Regions from separate parts of the Cytobacillus sp. FSL K6-0129 genome, predicted to be linked through region 1. Evidence: predicted binding sites of a transcription regulator. Region 1 holds the regulator's gene; the other holds the start of a gene.

The links. Region 1 encodes CtsR, which represses protease genes until heat stress. Its sites were predicted from a motif close to ATGGTCAATAAAGGTCAAACA; they were not measured.
Region 2: MHI57_RS00305 (ATP-dependent Clp protease ATP-binding subunit) is a predicted target of CtsR. The motif match lies at 2,095-2,115, and genes of this name have one in related genera.

What each region holds. Positions count from the first base shown of each region.
Region 1 covers NZ_JBBOXM010000001.1:3,119,024-3,122,454, forward strand. The annotation lists rRNA gene MHI57_RS15520 (23S ribosomal RNA) at 1-1,110, shown strand, start outside; rRNA gene rrf (5S ribosomal RNA) at 1,341-1,457, shown strand; gene MHI57_RS15530 (CtsR family transcriptional regulator) at 1,707-2,168, shown strand; gene MHI57_RS15535 (UvrB/UvrC motif-containing protein) at 2,196-2,744, shown strand; gene MHI57_RS15540 (protein arginine kinase) at 2,747-3,431, shown strand, end outside.
Region 2 covers NZ_JBBOXM010000001.1:59,432-62,862, forward strand. The annotation lists gene MHI57_RS00305 (ATP-dependent Clp protease ATP-binding subunit) at 1-2,042, opposite strand, end outside; gene MHI57_RS00310 (YkvI family membrane protein) at 2,229-3,272, shown strand; gene MHI57_RS00315 (hypothetical protein) at 3,290-3,431, opposite strand, start outside.

The DNA of each region.
Region 1 (3,431 bases):
CAGGTCTCTGCGAAGCCGCAAGGCGAAGTATAGGGGCTGACGCCTGCCCGGTGCTGGAAGGTTAAGAGGAGAGGTTAGCTCACGCGAAGCTTTGAATCGAAGCCCCAGTAAACGGCGGCCGTAACTATAACGGTCCTAAGGTAGCGAAATTCCTTGTCGGGTAAGTTCCGACCCGCACGAAAGGCGTAACGATCTGGGCACTGTCTCAACGAGAGACTCGGTGAAATTATAGTACCTGTGAAGATGCAGGTTACCCGCGACAGGACGGAAAGACCCCGTGGAGCTTTACTGTAGCCTGATATTGAATTTTGGTACAGCTTGTACAGGATAGGTAGGAGCCTTAGAAGCCGGAGCGCTAGCTTCGGTGGAGGCGTCGGTGGGATACTACCCTGGCTGTATTGAAATTCTAACCCACATCCCTTATCGGGATGGGAGACAGTGTCAGGTGGGCAGTTTGACTGGGGCGGTCGCCTCCTAAAGAGTAACGGAGGCGCCCAAAGGTTCCCTCAGAATGGTTGGAAATCATTCGTAGAGTGTAAAGGCACAAGGGAGCTTGACTGCGAGACCTACAAGTCGAGCAGGGACGAAAGTCGGGCTTAGTGATCCGGTGGTTCCGCATGGAAGGGCCATCGCTCAACGGATAAAAGCTACCCCGGGGATAACAGGCTTATCTCCCCCAAGAGTCCACATCGACGGGGAGGTTTGGCACCTCGATGTCGGCTCATCGCATCCTGGGGCTGTAGTCGGTCCCAAGGGTTGGGCTGTTCGCCCATTAAAGCGGTACGCGAGCTGGGTTCAGAACGTCGTGAGACAGTTCGGTCCCTATCCGTCGTGGGCGCAGGAAATTTGAGAGGAGCTGTCCTTAGTACGAGAGGACCGGGATGGACGCACCGCTGGTGTACCAGTTGTCTTGCCAAAGGCATCGCTGGGTAGCTATGTGCGGAAGGGATAAGTGCTGAAAGCATCTAAGCATGAAGCCCCCCTCGAGATGAGATTTCCCATAGCGCAAGCTAGTAAGATCCCTGAAAGATGATCAGGTTGATAGGTTAGAGGTGGAAGTGTGGCGACACATGCAGCTGACTAATACTAATCGATCGAGGACTTAACCAATTCGAAATGCGGAGGCGCCTTGCCCAGGTGCGACAAGCATAAGACGAATTTGACAGGAGGTTGTTCTTTAACCTCATGACAAATTTGGCTTATGACCTCGAGCACCTAGGCGCCGCAGCTAGACAGCACTACGTAAGTAGTCGCGTCAGCAACGCATAGGCGATTACTCAATAAATATCTTCTTCAACATTACCTAGTTTTGAGGGAACGATTCCCTTACAATTTCATAGTCCGGTGGCGATAGCGAGAAGGTCACACCCGTTCCCATACCGAACACGGAAGTTAAGCTTCTCAGCGCCGATGGTAGTTAGGGGCTGTCCCCTTGTGAGAGTAGGACGTTGCCGGGCAAGATAAAAGAGCACATCATTTGTATGTGCTCTTTTTTGTCGTGCTATAATGAATTCGTTTATTTAAATGGACAAATAACATCTACACAATCTAAACATAATATAAATTTAATGAATCAACCTATATTTCATACGTTTGAGATTTAGAAAAAAAGGGGAAAATTAATAATACTACTTCGTTGCAACATTTCACACAAATCATGTATAATTTATGTCAAATATAGTCAAAGTCAGATAGGGGGAGGCCGGGTGAAAAATATATCAGATATTATTGAAAAATATCTTAAAGAAGTCTTGGAACTTAGCGAAAGGGAAATTGTTGAAATTAAGCGGAGCGAGATCGCTGATAAATTTCAATGTGTCCCATCTCAAATAAATTACGTCATAAATACTCGGTTTACAGTTGAAAAAGGCTATGCTGTCGAAAGTAAACGTGGCGGTGGTGGTTATATAAGAATCACCAAAGTGCAAGCTTATGATTATGTTGATTTAATTAATCAATTGATTAGGATTGTACGTGATCGTATTTCACAAAATAGTGCTGAAAATATTATAAACAGATTAGTTGAAGAAGAGATTATTACTACTCGAGAAGCGAAGATTATGTTAAGTGTCATTGACCGTTCAGTTCTTTACTTAGAGTTACCCTATAGGGATGAGTTAAGAGCAAGGATGCTTGTTGCGATGCTAAATACATTGAAATATAAGTAGGCTGTAAAGTATGGAGGGGTGAAACAGATGATATGCCAAGAATGTAATCAGAGACCTGCGACTCTACATTTTACAAAAATTATGAATGGCGAAAAGGCTGAGTTCCATTTATGTGAAAAATGTGCCCAAGAACATGGGGATATGTTTATGTTAAATAATGGATCTGGATTTTCTATTAATAATCTATTGAGCGGATTATTTAATATAGATACAAGTTATGCAAATAACCAAGCTCAGTTAAATAAACAAGCGCAGGTAGTACAGTGTGAGCAATGCTCGATGACCTTTCCTCAATTTGTTAAAGTCGGGAAATTCGGATGTGCCCACTGTTATGAATCTTTCCGAGCACAGTTAAAGCCAATTATTAAAAGGCTTCATAGTGGTAATTGGAATCATAATGGAAAAATCCCTACAAGAATGGGTGGAGATATCCATTTGAAAAAGCAAATTGAGGATTTAAAAATAAACTTGAAAGAACTTATAACTAAAGAGGAATTTGAGAAAGCAGCAGAGACAAGAGATGCAATACGTCAATTGGAAAAAGAAATGAAAAACCATCTAGAGGGAGGGGAATGAACTTGTCTTTAGAAAGGTTTATCAATCAGGCTGTCAGCTCTTGGATGAGTGCAGAAGGTCCTGATTCTGATATCGTACTTAGTTCTAGAATTCGTTTAGCTCGCAATATTAAACAGGTTAATTTTCCAACAATCTTTTCCCATGATGAAGCTAAACGTGTGATAGAGATCATTAAAGCAAGAATGGAAAAATCGACTTTTGATACTTATGGTGACTTTTCGTTATTGCAAATGGATGATTTACAACCATTGCAAAAAAGGGTGCTGATGGAAAAACATTTGATTAGTCCTCATTTAGCAGAAAACGCTAGTCATGGTGCCTGCCTACTTACTGAAAATGAAGAGGTTAGCATTATGTTGAATGAAGAAGATCATATACGTATACAGTGTTTATTTCCAGGCTTCCAATTATCAGAAGCATTAGAAGTTGCAAACCAAATTGATGATTGGTTAGAAACTGAGATTGATTATGCATATGATGAACAGGTAGGGTATTTAACTAGTTGCCCAACGAATGTCGGTACAGGTCTCAGAGCATCTGTCATGATGCATTTACCAGGATTAGTATTAACTCATCAAATGAATAGAATCATTCCAGCAATTAACCAACTTGGATTAGTTGTTAGAGGAATTTATGGAGAAGGTAGCGAAGCATTAGGTAATATCTTTCAAGTTTCTAACCAAATCA
Region 2 (3,431 bases), 3.1 Mb from region 1:
TGAATGACCCTTCTGAGAGGGCGGGCACCGAATGCAGGGTGATAACCTAATTGTGCCAATTTTGCTTTTACCTCATCTGTCACACTTAGGTGTATATTAGATTGTGCTAAGATTAAATTCAATTCTTCTAATAGTAAATCAGTGATAATAAGAAGATGCTCTTTGGTTAATGATTTAAATTCAACAATATTGTCAACTCTGTTTAGAAATTCAGGTTTAAAGAATTGTCCTAATGAGTCGAGTATACTTGCTTCATTCCAAGCGTTGTTATCCGTTGCAAAGCCGACTTGGACTTCTTTTGTTTGAACACCGGCGTTACTTGTCATAATAATAACGGTTTCGTTAAAGTGTACAGTCCTACCTTGACTATCTGTTAAGCGACCATCTTCAAGTATTTGTAGAAAAAGGTGCTGCACATCGGGATGTGCTTTTTCAATCTCATCTAATAGGATAATGCTATACGGATTTCTACGTACTTTCTCTGTTAATTGTCCTGCTTCTTCATGACCAACATATCCTGGAGGAGAACCAATAATTTTCGCTACACTATGTTTTTCCATATATTCACTCATATCAAGTCTTATCATAGATTCTTTTGTACCGAATAATTCTTCAGATAATGTTTTCGTTAATTCTGTTTTACCAACACCTGTTGGTCCGACAAATAAAAACGATCCGATAGGTCGATGTTTAGATTTAAGACCTGCACGACTTCTTCTAATAGCTTTTGCTACTTTTTCGACTGCTACTTCTTGGCCAATAACTTTACGGTTTAGATTTTCTTGTAAATGTTTCATCTTAGATTGTTCATCTGTCATTAATTTTCCGATTGGTATACCGGTTTTATCTTCAATGATTTTTTGGATATGTTCGACTTCTACTTTCGCTCTTTCTCTTGTGTTTGAACCAAGAGTTTTCTCCAATTCTGTTTCTTTATCTCTTAATTGAGCTGCTTCTTCATACCTTTCTTCTTTAAGCAACTGTTCTTTTTGCTTTGCTATTTCTTTTAAACGCAATTCAATATCCTCATCAGATGAAACACCTAATGTTAGGTTTAATTTTGAGCCAGCTTCATCCATAAGGTCAATTGCTTTATCTGGTAAGAAGCGGTCTTGAATATATCTTGACGATAGTTCTACACAAGCTGTGATGGCTTCCTCTGTATAAATAACATCATGGAAGCTTTCATAATTGTCTTTTAATCCTTCGAGGATATGTCTTGCTTCCTCTAAACTTGGTTCTTTGACGTGAACTGGTTGGAATCGTCTTTCTAATGCTGCATCTTTTTCTATTTTTCTATATTCAGAAAGAGTAGTTGCCCCAATTAATTGCATCTCACCACGTGCTAGTGCAGGTTTTAAAATATTGCTAGCATCCATTGATCCTTCAGCTGAACCCGCACCAACTAATAAATGGATTTCATCAATAAAAAGGATTATGTTTTTTCGTGTTTGTACTTCATTTATTAGTTGTTTCATTCTTTCTTCAAATTGACCTCTAATACCTGTATTCGAAACAAGGGAGGCCACATCTAACAAGTAAACTTCTTTATTGAGTAATTTCTTTGGTACATCACTATTAGCTATTTTTAGTGCAAACCCCTCAGCGATAGCTGTTTTCCCCACACCGGGTTCACCGATTAATACTGGATTGTTTTTACTTCGTCTATTTAGTATTTCAATTACTCGTGCTATTTCTTTATCTCGACCAATCACGGGATCAATGAGACCCGCTCTAGCCATTTGCGTTAAGTTTTTAGCGAATTGATCAATGAATCCACCACTACCACTTTGTTTTCTTTGAGATGGTTCATTCGGTTGTTGACTTTGATGATGAGCATTTTGCTCATTTGTCAATTGTTTAAAAAGATCATCGAATGGTATAAAACCTGAGAAACCATTCATCGTCGGACCAAAGGCAGGAAGAGATTGTTTTTCATTCTCGTAACAGCTTTGACAAAGACGAATGGTTGTCTCCTTACCATTAATCGCATATCTCATATTGACATTCGCTTCATTTTGTTTGCATGCTTGACATTTCATTAAAGTTTCCTCCTTTTGACTTTGACTAACTTTGACCTTGTGAATACAGTATACTTTGACCTTATTTGACTTTCAAGTATTTTGATTATCTTTTTTTATTAAAATTAGAAAAAAGGTATTCCGTAAGAAAAAGCTCGTCTTTGTTTGTCCTTCTTTACATATATTGTGGAGAAGGAGGAGATCGACTTGACGAAAATTAATTGGGGAGCTTCCTTTCAAATCGCAGCAGTTTATGTAGGGACTGTTGTTGGCGCAGGGTTTGCAACTGGGAGGGAAATCGTCGAATTCTTTTCGAGATTTGGTTTTATTGGTTTAATTGGGATTTTAATGAGTGGATATATATTTGTGTTTTTAGGATCAAAACTAATGATCATTGCTGCAAAAATAAATGCAAGATCTTTTCAAGAGTTAAATACACATTTGTTTGGAAAGCATTTTGGTTTAATTATCAATGGATTAATGCTCATCATGTTATTAGGTGTCTGTGCTGTTATGCTTTCAGGTGCAGGTGCTGTGTTTGAAGAACAACTAGGATTATCTAAATCAATTGGTGTGGTATTTACAATTGCTTTATCAATTATAACAATGCTTGTAGGTATAAAAGGATTATTTGCCGTAAACGTTGTTGTCGTTCCTATGATGATCAGTTTTAGTTTCATCTTATTGTTTTTCTCTATTCAACAGCCTTTCTTTTTAGAAAATATTTTATATATTCCTTTTGCTGAGGATGGTTGGAAATCAGTTGTATCTCCATTTACGTATGCCGCATTTAATTTAATGTTAGCGCAAGCTGTGTTAGTTCCAGTTGCTTCGGATATTAAAGATATACATACGATTAAATGGGGAGGATATTTTGGTGGGATTGCACTAACAATGATTTTAGTTTCTAGTCATTTGTCATTGGTGAATATTCCTAATTTAGAAAGTTATGAAATCCCTATGGCAGCTATTATGAAGTCACTTGCGTCTTCAATATATTGGATATTCGTATTTGTTATTTATGGTGAAATATTTACTTCAGTAATTGGAAACGTTTTTGGAGTGGAAAGGCAAATTCGGCAATATTTTAATATTCCTACGGTTGTAACAGTGATTGGGATTTTTACCATCTGCTATTTCGGTTCATTCATTGAATATGGAGAACTGCTTTCCTATTTATATCCTTTATTTGGTTATATTAGTTTAACATTTATCATCTTATTATGGATGAAAAAAGAGACTGACAGCTAGGACAGTCTCTTTTTTTATTAATTTGTATGAATCGTTTTTGCCATTTCTATAAAAGCATCTTTATAGTTAGTATCTTCATTCTTATTAAATAAAGTCAGCTTTACTTGGGCTGAATCATTGTGGATAATAAATGCCGTTACTGTATCGGTTTCAGATGAA